2 regions of the Pseudomonas sp. GL_091 genome follow, and region 1 is predicted to be linked to the other one. Evidence: riboswitches for the same ligand, from Rfam matches in the RefSeq annotation. Region 1 holds a riboswitch; the other holds the start of a gene.

Region 1 (7,275 bases):
GAACTGGTAGTAATCGTTGGAGTCGAGCAAATCATGCTCGCGGTTATCCTGGTTTTGCAGCACCGCCTGTACCTGGCTCAGGCGCTGACTGAACTGTTCGCGGGCGGCGGTGCCTTCGTCGGAACCGCCGTAAGCGTAGCCGCCCCAGTTAAGGTAAACCTCGGCCAAGTCCTCTCGGCTCTGCCACAGGCGACCATCGATGGCGCCCTGCACACCCGCGCCGTAGGCACCGGGTTTGGCCCCGAAAATCCGCCAGCCGGCCTGACGTCGCGCAGCATCTTCATCTATCCCCGCCTGCAGCAAGGCTGCATGCTCGGCGCGCACCTTGGCCGCCAACGGGTTGAGGTCGTCCGGCTCATCGAGGTCAGCCACCGCTTGCACCGCCGCGTCGAACAAGCGAATCAGATTGGCAAAGGCATCACGGAAGAATCCGGACACACGCAAGGTCACATCCACCCGCGGACGGTCGAGCAAACTCAACGGCAGAATCTCGAAATCATCGACCCGCTGGCTGCCGGTCGCCCAGACCGGGCGCACGCCCATCAGCGCCATGGCCTGGGCGATGTCATCGCCGCCGGTACGCATGGTCGCGGTGCCCCACACCGACAGACCGAGCTGGCGCAAATGATCGCCGTGGTCTTGCAGGTGCCGTTCGAGGATCAGGTTGGCCGACTGGAAACCGATACGCCACGCCGTGGTGGTCGGCAGGTTGCGCACGTCCACCGAATAGAAGTTGCGACCGGTGGGCAGCACGTCCAGGCGACCACGACTCGGCGCGCCGCTGGGACCGGCCGGGACGAAGCGACCGCTCAGGGCATCGAGCAATCCGCGCATTTCCGCCGGACCGCAGGCGTCCAGACGCGGAGCGACTACCTCACGCAAGCCATCGATGATGGCTTGCACCTCGATCCAGTCCGCCTCCTGTAGGAGCGAGCCTGCTCGCGATGGTGTGTCAGTTGACATCAATGTGGCTGACACACCATCGCGAGCAGGCTCGCTCCTACAGGGGCTATTCAACGCGTCCGAAATCAACTGCGCGGCGAACAACTCCAAGCGTTCGCGGGTATCGCCCGCCGTACGCCAGGTCTCTTCGCTGATGTCCACAAGAGCCTCGGGGCGCGGCCCTGTCCACGGTTCGGCCAGCGCACAATCGAGTGGGTCGAAGCCCAACACGAAGGCCTTGGCCAGTGCCCGCAGCAGACTCGACTGCGCGCCCCGGCCATCACCCCGTGGAATGCGCAACAGCGCCAGCAAGGTATCGATGCGCAAGCGCCCGGTGGGCGATTCGCCGAACACGTGCAGGCCGTCGCGGATCTGCGACTCCTTCAAGTCGCACAGGTATGTGTCGAGCCGCGGTAACCAGATCGCTGCGTCGGCATCGCTGTCGAGTTGTTCGTCCAGTTGCAGTTCACGGTCGATGTGGGTGTCACGCACCAGTTGCAGGATGTCGCGCTGCAACTCTCGGGCGCGACGTGGATCGAGCAACTGCGCTTCGTAATATTCATCGGCCAACAGTTCGAGGTTACGCAGCGGGCCGTAGGTTTCGGCGCGGGTCAGCGGGGGCATCAAGTGATCGATGATCACCGCCTGGGTACGCCGCTTGGCCTGGGCGCCCTCGCCCGGGTCGTTGACGATGAACGGATAGATGTTCGGCAGCGGCCCGAGTAAAGCATCTGGCCAGCAATGTTCCGAGAGCCCCACGCCTTTGCCCGGCAGCCATTCGAGGTTGCCGTGTTTGCCGACGTGGATCACGCCGTGGGCGCCGTAGGTGTTACGCAGCCAGAAGTAAAACGCCAGGTAGCCGTGGGGCGGCACCAGGTCCGGGTCGTGATACACCGCGCTCGGGTCGACCTGATAACCCCGCGCAGGTTGAATGCCGACGAAGGTCAGGCCAAAACGCAGGCCGGCGATCATCATCCTTCCGCTGCGACACATCGGGTCGTTTTCCGGCGCGCCCCAACGTTCGAGCACCGCCACGCGATTGGCTTCGGGCAGGGCGTTGAACATCGCCAGATAGTCATCCATCCCCAGGCTTTGCTGGCACGGACGCAGGTCGAGGGTCTCGAGATCGTTGCTGACGCCGCCCAGCAATTGCTGGATCAGCGCGGTGCCACTGCCTGGCAATTCAGCCGGCAATGGATAACCTTCGGCATGCAGCGCCCGCAGGATATTCAGCGCCGCTGCCGGGGTATCGAGGCCGACGCCATTGCCGATGCGACCGTCGCGGGTCGGGTAATTGGCGAGAATCAAGGCAATGCGTTTTTCCGCATTGGGCACCTGCGCCAGATCGACCCAGCGCCGCGCCAGTTCGGCAACGAAATCCATACGCTCCGGTTGGGCCCGGTAGCAGACCACATCCGACTGACTGCGCTCACTGCGCCACGCCAGGTCCTTGAAACTGATCGGGCGGCTGATGATGCGTCCGTCCAGTTCAGGCAAGGCTATGTGCATCGCCAGGTCACGGGGGCCGAGGCCCTGTTCGCTGGCGCGCCAACCCGGTTCGTTGTCTTGGGCGCAAATCGCCTGGATCACCGGAATATTGCGGCGAAACGGGCGCAGATGCGGTGCTTCAGGACTGGATTGGGCGAAGCCGGTGGTATTCAGAATCACCGAGACGCTGGCCTCATCCAGCCAGTCCTCGACCACGCAAAGACAACCGGGTTCTTTCAAGCTGGCCAGCGCAATCGGCAACGGATTCAACCCCGCCGCCTGCAAGCGCTGGCAAAAAACATCAATGAAAGCGGTGTTCGCCGCCTGCAAATGCGAGCGGTAAAACAGCACCGCCGCCACCGGTTGCCCCACTTGCCAGTCGGCTTGCCAGTCGCTCAGCGCGGCAGAATGTTTGTGCGGATGGTAAATCGCCGTGCGTGGCAGGGTTTGCGGCTCGCCCCAGGTGTAATCACGGGCCAGCCAGCGGTTGGCCAGGCAGCGGAAGAAATCCAGGGCGTTGCCCATGCCGCCCTGGCGCAGAAACTGCCAGAGCCGATCACGATCTTCGGCACCGACGGTGCTCAGGTCACTGAGTTCCGGGTCCGGGCGATCATCACCCGGCACCAGAATCACCTGCACGCCGCGCTGCGACAGCTCGACCAGGCGCTCGATGCCGTAACGCCAATAGGCGATGCCACCGTGCAACGAAATCAGGATCACCCTGGCGTGACGCAGCACTTCATCGACGTACAAATCGACCGAGGCATGGTTCTGCACCTGCATCGGGTTGGCCAGGCGCACGCTCGGGTAATCGTCGGGCAATTGCTGCGCCGCTTCGGCGAGCAGCGCGAGGCTGGAATCGCCGCTGCACAGGATCACCAGTTCGGCGGGGGTTTGTCCAAGGTCGGCAATGTTGTCATCCGACACAAAACCGCCGGGCTGGGTCCTGAGCAGGTGCATGGATTACTCGCTGAGCGCGGCGCGCAATTGCGCTTCGAGAACAGTGGCGTCCAGTTCCTGGCCGATCAGCACCAGGCGGGTTACGCGTGCTTCTTCGGCGCCCCACTGGCGGTCGAAGTGCTTGTCGAAACGCGTGCCCACGCCCTGGATCAGCAGGCGCATTGGTTTGTTCGGGATCGCCGCAAAACCCTTGACCCGCAGGATGCCGTGCTGGACCACCAGTTGGGTCAGCGCATCCAGCAGCAGGCTTTCGTCGGCTTGCGGCAGTTCGATGGAGATCGAATCGAAGGCGTCGTGATCGTGGTCATCATGATCGTCGTCGCCATCATGATGATGGTCGTGGTGGCTGTGACGGCTGTCGATGTGTTCTTCGGAGCCGGCACCCAGGCCGATCAGCACGTCCAGCGGCAGGCGACCACTGCTGGCCTCGATGATTTTCACCGCTGGCGGCAATTCCTCGGCGACTTCCAGGCGCACGCGGGCCAGGTCCGCCGGGTTGATCAGGTCGGCTTTGTTGAGGATCACAAGGTCAGCGCTGGCCAGTTGGTCGGCGAACAGTTCGTGCAGCGGCGATTCGTGGTCCAGGTTCGGGTCGAGTTTGCGTTGGGCGTCGACCTGATCCGGGAACGCGGCGAAGGTGCCGGCGGCCACGGCCGGGCTGTCGACCACGGTGATCACCGCGTCCACCGTGCAGGCACTGCGGATTTCCGGCCACTGGAAGGCCTGGACCAGCGGCTTGGGCAGCGCCAGGCCCGAGGTTTCGATGAGAATGTGATCAAGATCGCCACGACGGGCCACCAGTTCGCGCATCACCGGGAAGAATTCTTCCTGGACGGTGCAGCACAGGCAGCCGTTGGCCAATTCATAGACACGGCCGTTGGCTTCTTCTTCGGTGCAACCGATGGAGCATTGCTTGAGGATTTCGCCATCAATACCCAACTCACCGAATTCGTTGACGATCACCGCGATGCGGCGACCCTGGGCGTTGTCGAGCATGTGCCGCAGCAGCGTGGTCTTGCCCGAGCCGAGAAAGCCGGTGACGATGGTGACGGGGAGTTTGGCCAGTGTTTTCATCGGATGCCCTATGGCTAATGTGGCGGGCATACGGGACGACGACCGGCAACGCGGAGGCGCGTGCCTGAGGAGTTCGCCACCGGATCACCCCGCCCGGTTGAAAGTGAGAATCTGTGACGAGGCAGGTCTCCTGGCTGACGGTGTGCCGGCCTTGAGCCTGGCATTCGCTGCGCCTTCCCGCCGGCCTCATGGATTGAGTCAGCAGTGGCGTGGCAACGAACATCACCGTTCACAGTTGCGGGGGCAGCCGCGGCATCGACCGCGTTCCCTTCTTAGCTTCGGCAAACGCCGAAGAACCTCGAAAGCGCAAGGCTACGCATGGTATTGGGGCGGGTCAATGCTTGCGATCCCTGTGGCAAGGGGGCTTGTGTAAATTTCAAGTGAGAACCCTTGCCAATTGACGCCCAACCCCCGCCCATGCTCTCCTACACACCTTGTTACGGGTGCCCTTCACAGGGTGAAACGGGAAACCGGTGAATCATGTGCTTTACTCTTAAGCCATGTCAGTCCGGTGCTGCCCCCGCAACGGTAAGCGAGCGAAGCATCAGATCCACTGTGCCACTGCGGCATGGGAAGGTGATGCTTTCAGGTTCAGGCGCAAGCCTTTGCCCCTCGTGAGCCCGGAGACCGGCCCGTAACACAAAGTGACAAGTACGATCACTGAACCAACAAACCCGCGGTGGGCGGGCGCTGTTTGAACCTCTGCGCGCCAGGTCGTGCGGGGGTTTGCATGCGCTCTTATTCCCCGCTGACAGACCAGAGGGAAACGCCATGTCGATCATCAGCAGCGCCGAACACACATCCGCGAGCACCACCTCAACCTTGACCCAACGTCTGGCCGCTGCTGTCTGCGCGTCGATCCTGGGCGCAAGCCTTGTGTATTTCGCCGGTTTCTCGCACATCGAAGCGGTGCACAATGCCGCCCACGATACCCGTCACAGCTCCGCATTCCCGTGCCATTGAGAGCTGTCGACATGATCAAGCGTATTGCGCAAACCGCAGGTTTCACCGGGCTGCTGGCCGCCCTGCTGCTGACCCTGCTGCAAAGCTTCTGGGTCGCCCCGCTGATTTTGCAGGCCGAAACCTACGAAAAAGCCGAACCGGTCGCGACTGAAGTTCACCAACACGCCGATGGCGCCATGGCTGCCCACACCCACGATGCACAAGCCTGGGAACCGGAAGACGGCTGGCAGCGCGTGCTGTCGACCACCGGCGGTAACCTGGTGGTGGCCGTCGGTTTCGCCCTGATGCTGGCCGGCCTGTACACCTTGCGTGCGCCGACCAAAACCTCGCAAGGCCTGCTCTGGGGCCTGGCCGGTTATGCGACGTTCGTGCTCGCGCCGACCCTCGGCCTGCCACCTGAATTGCCCGGCACTGCCGCAGCGGACCTGGCACAACGGCAACTGTGGTGGATCGGTACCGCCGCCTCCACCGCCGTCGGTATCGCGCTGATCGTGTTCAGCCGTCACTGGCTGATGAAAGTCCTCGGCGCGGCGATACTCGCCGTTCCCCATGTGATTGGCGCACCGCAACCGGAAGTGCATTCGATGCTTGCTCCAGAGGCGCTGGAAGCCCAGTTCAAAATCGCTTCGCAACTGACCAACGTGGCGTTCTGGCTGGCCCTGGGCCTGATCAGCGCCTGGTTGTTCCGTCGCAAAAGCGATGGCCAATACCACGCATGACTGACGTCAGCACAGCGCCGACCCTGGTGGTCGGCCTGGGCTGCCAACGGGGCTGCCCCGTCAGCACGTTGCTGGCGCTGCTCGATCAGGCGTTGGAGGCACACCAGATTGCTCGTCATGAAATCAAGGCGCTGGCCAGCATCGATTCGAAGCGCGACGAACCTGCGTTAATCGAACTGGCTCAGCAGCTTGGCCTGGAATTGATGTATTTCAGCAGTGAACAACTGGCCGCTTATGAACCGCAACTCAGTCATCAATCGCAAATAGCGTTTGAACGCACCGGTTGCTACGGCGTGGCGGAAAGCGCCGCACTGGCCCTGGCGGAACAACTGGCCCAGGCCCCGGCAAAACTGCTGATTCCACGACAAAAATACGCCCAGGCAACACTGGCATTGGCCGGCGCGGCATAAAAACCCCGATAATCCCCACCGTTGATCATGAACATTCTTCATCTGAAGCCCTGTTCAGCCCCTTTTTTCCCCACAGGAACCGACGATGACCGTCTACTTCATTGGCGCAGGTCCCGGCGACCCCGAACTGATTACCGTCAAAGGCCAGCGGCTGATTCGCAGCTGTCCGGTGATCATTTATGCCGGTTCCCTGGTACCTGCCGCCGTACTGGAAGGTCATTGTGCCGAGCAGGTGGTCAACAGTGCCGAACTGCACCTGGAACAGATCATCGACCTGATCAAGACCGCCCACGCCAAAGGTCAGGATGTGGCTCGGGTGCACTCCGGCGATCCAAGCCTGTATGGCGCCATTGGCGAGCAGATTCGCTATCTGCGTGAGCTGGGCATTGCGTTCGAAATCGTACCCGGCGTGACTGCCACAGCCGCTTGCGCAGCGCTTTTAGGAGCAGAACTGACGCTGCCGAACGTTTCGCAGAGCGTGATCCTGACGCGCTACGCCGACAAAACCGCCATGCCACCCGGAGAGGAATTCTCCAGCCTGGCGCAGCACGGCGCGACCATGGCGATTCATTTGGGGGTCAATCACCTGGCGAAGATCGTTGAAGAACTGCTACCCCATTACGGCGCCGATTGCCCGATTGCGGTGGTTCACCGCGCGAGCTGGCCGGATCAGGATTGGGTGGTGGGCACGCTTGAGGATATTGCCGGGAAGGTTGAAG
Region 2 (7,275 bases), 2.3 Mb from region 1:
CCGTAGTAATCACAGGCGGCCTGCTCCAGATCGTCGTCCGTCTCCGGCAAACGAGCCCAGGCCCGCAGCGGAATATCCGGCACCGGGAACGGCCAGGGCGCAAGCCCCGTGGACAGGTCCAGCCAGTCGGCTTCATCTATGCCGTATTCGAGCGCCGCCTTGCGCAGTCGCCCACCGTGTTCAAGCATAAAATTCGGCCCCCAGGCAGAGAATCAGCAGCCATAACCATACCCCGCGCTGGACCAATTGCCAGCCCCGGTCAATGGAGTCGGCATCCGCCGGCACGCCTTCGCCCAACTGCGGACGCTGATGCAGTTCGCCGTGATAAATCGCCGCCCCACCCAATTCGACACCAAGGGCACCCGCCCCTGCCGCCATCACCGGGCCGGCGTTCGGGCTGTCCCAGGTCGGGCCCTGGTTGCGCCAGCACTTCAACGCCAGGCGGGTTTTGCCCAGCAGCGCGTAAGTCAGTGCCACCAGGCGCGCAGGAATGTAATTGAGCACATCGTCGACCTTCGCCGCCGCCCAGCCGAACCGTTCGAAGCGCTCATTGCGATAACCCCACATCGCATCCAGCGTATTGCTCAGGCGGTAGAGCACCACGCCCGGCGCGCCCGCCACGGCAAACCAGAACAACGCCGCGAATACCGCATCGCTGCCGTTCTCCAGCACCGACTCGGTAGCGGCGCGGGCGACTTCGGTTTCATCCAGTTCGCTGGTCTGGCGACTGACCAGATAGCTCACCCGCGTGCGCGCCGCCTCCAGGTCATTACTGCGCAGGGCCTTGGCCACAGGCGTGACGTGCTCACCGAGGCTGCGCATGCCAAGGGCGCAATAGAGCGCGAGAATCTCGACGATCCAGCCGACATAAGGCGCCCAGGAGAATGCCGTGACCAACAGCGTCAGCGGCAACACGGCGATCACCCACGCGGTGACGCCATGGCTGCGCCAGCCGCGACCGCCACCGTTGAAACGTTGCTCGATGCGCTCGGCAAAACGGCCGAACGCCACCAGCGGATGCCAGCGTTTGGGTTCGCCCAGCAGCGCGTCCAGCGCAACCGCGGCGACACTCAACAACGCCACACTCATTGACTCACTCCCCAATAATTTTCATACAGCAATTCATGTAGCGGACGCGCCTGCGCCCAGCCTTCGAGCACCAGCATCGGCGCCGGATAGAACTCCCTCACCGGCCCCAGGCACAGCACCGCCAGCGGCTTGGCACCCGGCGGCAACCTCAACAAATCGGCCAGGGCTTGCGGTTCGAACAGCGACACCCAGCCCATGCCCAGCCCTTCGGCGCGGGACGCCAGCCACAGGTTCTGGATCGCGCAGGACAACGAAGCCATGTCCATTTCCGGTAAGGTGCGGCGGCCGAAGATATGCTGCTCGCGGTCGTCCATCAGCGCGGCGACCAGTACCTCGGCACAATCGTTGATGCCTTCCACCTTGAGCTTCATGAACTCATCGCTGCGCTCGCCAAGGGCTTCGGCAGTGCGGATGCGTTCTTCTTCCACCAGGGCCTGGATTTGCCCGCGCAAGGCGCGATCGCTGATGCGGATGAAGCGCCAGGGCTGCATCAGGCCGACACTGGGGGCCTGGTGTGCGGCCTCGAGCAGGCGCCGCAGCAATTCGGGCTCGACGGTGCCGCCGCTGAAGTGGCGCATGTCACGGCGCTCGGCGATGGCACGATAGACCGCTGCGCGTTCGGCTTCGGAATATGCGTTATCCGTCATGGCCGCTTCGCGAGCAGGCTCGCTCCTACAAGGTTTTGGTCCGGCGCAAACAGTGCGGCAATCGCCGAAGGGTTCGACGGAAAATAAAAGTGCACATAAGAGGCGGTCATCCGCCCTTCACGGTAGACCGCCTCCGCTCCGCGCCCGCCGTTAGGGCTCAATCCACGGGCAATCGGCGCCAGTTCAGTGGTGGTCAACGAATGGTGGTAGGTGTGCCCGCGTAGAGAACCTTCCGGCAATTGCACCGCCTGCAACGCCAGCGCTGCCAGACGCTTTTGCATCACCGCATCACCGACCAGCAAGCCAACCAGTTCGGCGCGAGTGCCCTCGACATCGGTCAGGGAATCGAGCAGATACAGCATGCCGCCACACTCGGCGAGCAATGGCTTGCCGGCGGCGTGGTGCGCACGGATCGCTTCGAGCATCGCGGTGTTTTTCGCCAGCGCAACATGGTGCAGTTCCGGGTAACCGCCCGGCAGATACAGGCTGTCCGCCTCCGGCAACTCACGGTCGCGGATCGGCGAGAAGAACGACAACTCGGCGCCCATCGCCCGCAGCAGATCCAGGCTTGCGCCGTAGGTGAACGCAAAGGCTTCATCCCGGGCAACGGCAATGCGTACACCGGCCAGCAGCGGTTCGACTGCGATGACATCAGGGGCGGCGAACTCGACCGCCGGTGGCAGCGCGACCTCGCAACTGCTGGCCAGGGCATCGGCGGCCGCATCGAGGCGCAGGTCGAGATCGTTCAACTCACTGGCCTGAACCAGCCCCAGGTGCCGGCTCGGCAATTCGATCCCGGTTTCCCGGGACAGCGCGCCGTACCAGCGCAAACCTTCAGTCAGGCTGCCTTCGAGCAGTTGCGCGTGGCGCAGCGTGCCGACACGATTGGCCAGCACGCCGGCGAACGGCAGGTCCGGCTGATAACGCGCCAGCCCCAGGGCCAGTGCGCCGAAGGTCTGGGCCATGGCGGTGCCATCGATCACCCCCAGCACCGGCACACCGAAATGCCGCGCCAGATCGGCGCTCGACGGCGTACCGTCGAACAGCCCCATGACACCTTCGATCAGGATCAGGTCGGCTTCAGCGGCGGCTTCCCACAGCAGCCGGCGACTCTCCTGCTCGCCGACCATCCACATGTCCAGCTGATACACCGGCGCACCACTGGCGCGTTCGAGAATCATCGGATCGAGAAAGTCGGGGCCGCACTTGAACACACGGACCTTGCGCCCCTGATTGCGATGCAATCGGGCCAGCGCCGCGGTGACGGTGGTCTTGCCCTGGCCAGAAGCCGGCGCGGCAATCAGTACCGCCGGACAGTGCCGAGGCTGACTCACAATTCGACGCCTTTCTGCGCTTTGATCCCGGCCTGAAAGGCGTGTTTGATCACGCCCATTTCGGTGACGGTGTCGGCCATCTCGATCATTTCCGGCTTGGCGGCACGACCGGTGACCACCACGTGTTGCATCGGCGGGCGGGCCTGCAAGTCGCTGAGCACCTGATCGAGTTCGAGGTAGCCGTGCTTGAGGGCGATGTTCAGTTCATCCAGCACCACCAGACCGATGGACGGATCGCGCAGCAGCTGCTGCGACACCGCCCAGGCGGCTTCGGCGGCGGCGATGTCGCGCTGGCGGTCCTGGGTTTCCCAGGTAAACCCTTCGCCCATCACATGAAAACGCACCTGCTCGGGAAAGCGCCGGAAGAACAGCTCTTCGCCCGTGCTGTTGCGGCCCTTGATGAACTGCACCACGCCGCATTGCATGCCGTGCCCCATGGCGCGGGCGAGCATGCCGAAGGCCGAACTGCTCTTGCCCTTGCCGTTGCCGGTCAGCACCAGCAGCAGGCCACACTCGTTCGGGGAATTGGCGATGCGCTCGTCGATCACGGCTTTTTTGCGCTGCATGCGCGCCAGGTGGCGTTCGTCACGATCGGGGGTATCAGTCATGGGGGAGCTCTCCGTTGAGGCAGGAATAACGGCGGGCAGGCACAAGAATAGAAGGCAAAAAGCCTGGCATCGCCCACCGTGATGCCGCTGGATGAATCAGGCCGGTCTCCGGGCTCATGAGTGGCGCGGGGCCAGACTGTGCGCCTTCCCGCATCGAATCGACACAGTGGCATCAGACACAGTTTTCACTCATTTACCGTTGCGGGGGCAGCGCCGGAATTGCGGACCTTCGACCAACAGAAGGACTCACTCACCGACTTCCCTGTTTCACTCTGTCGACCCAAGCCACAGAGCACCTGAAACAAGCCGCGAAGGTTAGAGGGTTGGGGGTGGAGCGTCAATTAAAGCCGGGCGGCCATCGACCGAATAGCTGCCAACAATCAATAAACTGACGTCAATCTTGTGCCACGCTCCCAGCAGTGATATCAAAGAGCCACAAACTCACAACACAACAACAAGGGTGAGCCCATGCAAGGCATGATCATCAACAATCCAAAGCTGGAATTCCTGCGCCCGGTGCTCGAGCACTGGTTCGAATGCATCGACCGTTACAACGCCGTCCGTGGCGATGGCGACACACCGTACTGGCACGACGAAAAGGCCAATCTCGGACTGCTGTCGGCCGCGGCCTGGATGGCCGAGATGGTCACGCTGCAACAGACGCCCACCCGCAAGCAGACCGAAGAAGGCGAACGCAACAGCCGCGCCGACCTGCTCCTGGCCTCGCCCGAAACCCGCGCCTACATCCAGACCAGTCAGCGCTGGCCACGGGTCAACAGCCTCAACCTGACCCAGGCCCTGCTCGACATCGCCAGCGATGCGAAGCGGCTGAGCCACGCCAGCGACCTGAAACTCGGCTGCCTGTTCGTCGCTCCGCAAAAAGCCCAGCAGGGCGCCACACCGGAAGAACTCCAGGACATGGTCGACGACCTGCAAAAGGAACACACCTGCGCTGTCGCCTGGTATTTCCCTTATGCCTACCGCAAGTTGCGCAACGAAGCCGGCAACTATCACCCCGGCATTGCGGTGCTGTTCAAGGAAGCTCGCGGCTGAGGGGTTGAACCATCGGACGACAACGCTTCTCTATGATTAGAACAAGGCATTCATAGGGAAGACCAGCATGCGCACGCCCCCGCTCGCTCTCGTTATCGCGCTCTGCGGAGGGCTCGCCGCTTGTGGCGAGACCTCCCGCCTGCAAGTCTCCGACGGCACCGGTCCATCGCCTCAATTGCCGGAACCGAAAAAAACCCTGATCCCGACCGTGAACATCGCCCCGGCCATCGGTTGGCCGCAGGGCGCAAAACCCATCGCCGCCACGGGCACTCAAGTGGCCGCTTTTGCCGAAGACCTGGATCACCCGCGCTGGCTTTATGTGCTGCCCAATGGCGATGTGCTGGTGGCGGAAACCAATGCACCACCCAAACCCGAAGACGGTAAAGGCATTCGCGGCTGGGTCATGAAGAAAGTCATGGGCCGCGCCGGGGCCAGGGTGCCCAGCGCCAACCGCATCACCTTGCTGCGCGACAAGGACCGTGATGGCGTCGCGGAAACCCGCACGGTGTTTCTGCAAAACCTCAACTCGCCCTTCGGCATGACCCTGGTCGGCAATGACCTGTATGTGGCCGACACTGATCGCCTGCTGCGCTTTCACTATGAAAGTGGCGATACGCAGATCAAGTCACCGCCGGTCAAAGTGGTCGACTTGCCGGGTGGGCCGCTGAACCACCACTGGACGAAAAACGTCATCGCCAGCAAGGACGGCCGCAAGCTGTACGTCACCGTGGGTTCCAACAGCAACGTCGCCGAAAACGGCATGGACAAGGAAGAAGGTCGCGCGGCGATCTGGGAAGTGGATCGCGCCACGGGCCAGCAGCGGATCTTCGCCTCCGGCCTGCGCAACCCCAACGGCATGGCCTGGGAACCGCACAGTGGTGCGCTGTGGACTGCGGTCAACGAACGGGATGAAATCGGCAGTGACCTGGTACCGGACTACATCACCTCGGTCAAGGATGGCGGCTTCTATGGCTGGCCCTTCAGCTATTATGGCCAGCACGTCGACCTGCGCGTCGAGCCGCAGAACCCGGACCTGGTGGCCAGGGCGATTGCCCCGGACTATGCGGTCGGCCCACACACCGCCTCGCTGGGCCTGACGTTCGCCGAAGGCAACAGGTTACCGGCGCAGTTCAGGGAAGGCGCCTTCATCGGCCAGCACGGCTCCTGGAACCGCAAGCCGCACAGCGGCTACAAAGTGATTTTCGTGCCCTTCAATGCCGGCAAGCCGACCGGGCAACCGCTGGATGTGCTGACCGGCTTCCTCAACGACAAGGAAGAAGCCATGGGCCGGCCGGTTGGCGTGGTAATCGATCGGCAGGGAGACTTGCTGGTGGCCGATGATGTAGGGAACAAGGTGTGGCGGGTGTCGGCGTCCAGATAGCAGCCTTGGCCGCAGTTGCTGCGGATTGGCTGGTGCTGCCGAACCACGTATCGCATTGAGACAGTGGTTCAGCACCAGGACCTTAGAGATATTTCATTTCAAAAGTCGCCGAGCCGTAGATGGCAACATCTTCGTTCAGGGTCAGCTTGTCGGCGCGATCGATCATCGTCCAAACCTCGAACTCCATCGTCAAGTCTTTCACGGCGATGGGCCTGCTGTGATCGGTTGCGAGGCCTACTGACAAGAGGTACCCCGGGCCCGTGCCTGCGGCCACGCCCCAAGTCACCCCATCGTCTGCGGATTCGATCGCGCGAACCGGCTGCTGGCCCGCCACCGCGCCTTTGACATAGACCCTGAGATAACCCAGCTTTTCGTTCTCATGGGTCAATCCCAAGCCAAACCAGAAAGGGTTTGTCGAAGTACCGGCTTGATTATCGACGGGGTTCAGTGCGAACTGAGCAGGTACTTCACAAGTCACGGTCAGTTGCAGGGGGTACTTTCCGACAAGTGTTTCGTCGTCTTTTTTGAGACTCCTTGCCGAGATCTTGCCAATGTCCACGCGACCGCCGTTCGACAGGCTCGGCGTGCACGCAGCTGGCGTGATGATGCCGGTGACGGTCAGGTCCGCGCTGGAGGCGGCGAAAGCGCTGTTGGCTCCGCCCAGCAGGAAGGTACCGCTGAGAATGCTGAGTATTCTTTTCATGGGTTCTGCTCTTGATAGTTGCGATGGTTGCAGCTGGAGACCCATTGGGTCGGACTGCCTGATCAACGCAATCTAGCGAGCGGGGCAGACGAGGGTGAATGCAACCAATACGAAAAGAGGCGGATGACATGTATCTACGAATGTTCGTTGCCTGCTACAGAATTCGATTCATTAACTCATGGAGCTGCCGAAGGGACCCGACGCTTTCAAAAGGACGCCTGGCGTTTACGACACAGCGTCAATCCGTCGCCTAACGGCAATAACGACAAATCCACCCTCGCATCGCTCTTCAAGGCGCGATTGAGCGCCTGGATGGCACGGGTGTCTGCGCTTTCGGGATTGTCCTCCAGCACCCGGCCGCTCCACAGCGTATTGTCGAACACCGCCAGGCCACCGACCCGCAGCAAGCGCAATGCATGCTCAAGGTAACTCGGATAATTGGCCTTGTCGGCATCGATGA

What was found. A riboswitch is a leader RNA that binds a small molecule or an ion and turns the genes downstream of it on or off. The one in region 1 is predicted to bind cobalamin.
Region 2: it holds a riboswitch for cobalamin, as region 1 does, so the genes downstream of both, cobO (cob(I)yrinic acid a,c-diamide adenosyltransferase) here and cobW (cobalamin biosynthesis protein CobW) in region 1, are expected to answer to the same signal.

What each region holds. Positions count from the first base shown of each region.
Region 1 is NZ_CM174451.1:4,100,749-4,108,023, forward strand. Features, by position in the region: gene cobN (cobaltochelatase subunit CobN) at 1-3,390, opposite strand, end outside; gene cobW (cobalamin biosynthesis protein CobW) at 3,394-4,464, opposite strand; cobalamin riboswitch at 4,568-4,780, opposite strand; cobalamin riboswitch at 4,889-5,114, shown strand; gene AC3ITY_RS18610 (CbtB domain-containing protein) at 5,236-5,427, shown strand; gene AC3ITY_RS18615 (CbtA family protein) at 5,439-6,146, shown strand; gene AC3ITY_RS18620 (cobalamin biosynthesis protein) at 6,143-6,556, shown strand; gene cobM (precorrin-4 C(11)-methyltransferase) at 6,642-7,275, shown strand, end outside.
Region 2 is NZ_CM174451.1:1,805,707-1,812,981, reverse strand. Features, by position in the region: gene cobD (threonine-phosphate decarboxylase CobD) at 1-188, opposite strand, end outside; gene cbiB (adenosylcobinamide-phosphate synthase CbiB) at 181-1,089, opposite strand; gene bluB (5,6-dimethylbenzimidazole synthase) at 1,086-1,736, opposite strand; gene AC3ITY_RS08320 (cobyrinic acid a,c-diamide synthase CobB) at 1,733-3,070, opposite strand; gene cobO (cob(I)yrinic acid a,c-diamide adenosyltransferase) at 3,067-3,678, opposite strand; cobalamin riboswitch at 3,761-3,993, opposite strand; gene AC3ITY_RS08310 (hypothetical protein) at 4,147-4,731, shown strand; gene AC3ITY_RS08305 (PQQ-dependent sugar dehydrogenase) at 4,799-6,112, shown strand; gene AC3ITY_RS08300 (DUF1120 domain-containing protein) at 6,195-6,815, opposite strand; gene AC3ITY_RS08295 (class I SAM-dependent methyltransferase) at 7,022-7,275, opposite strand, start outside.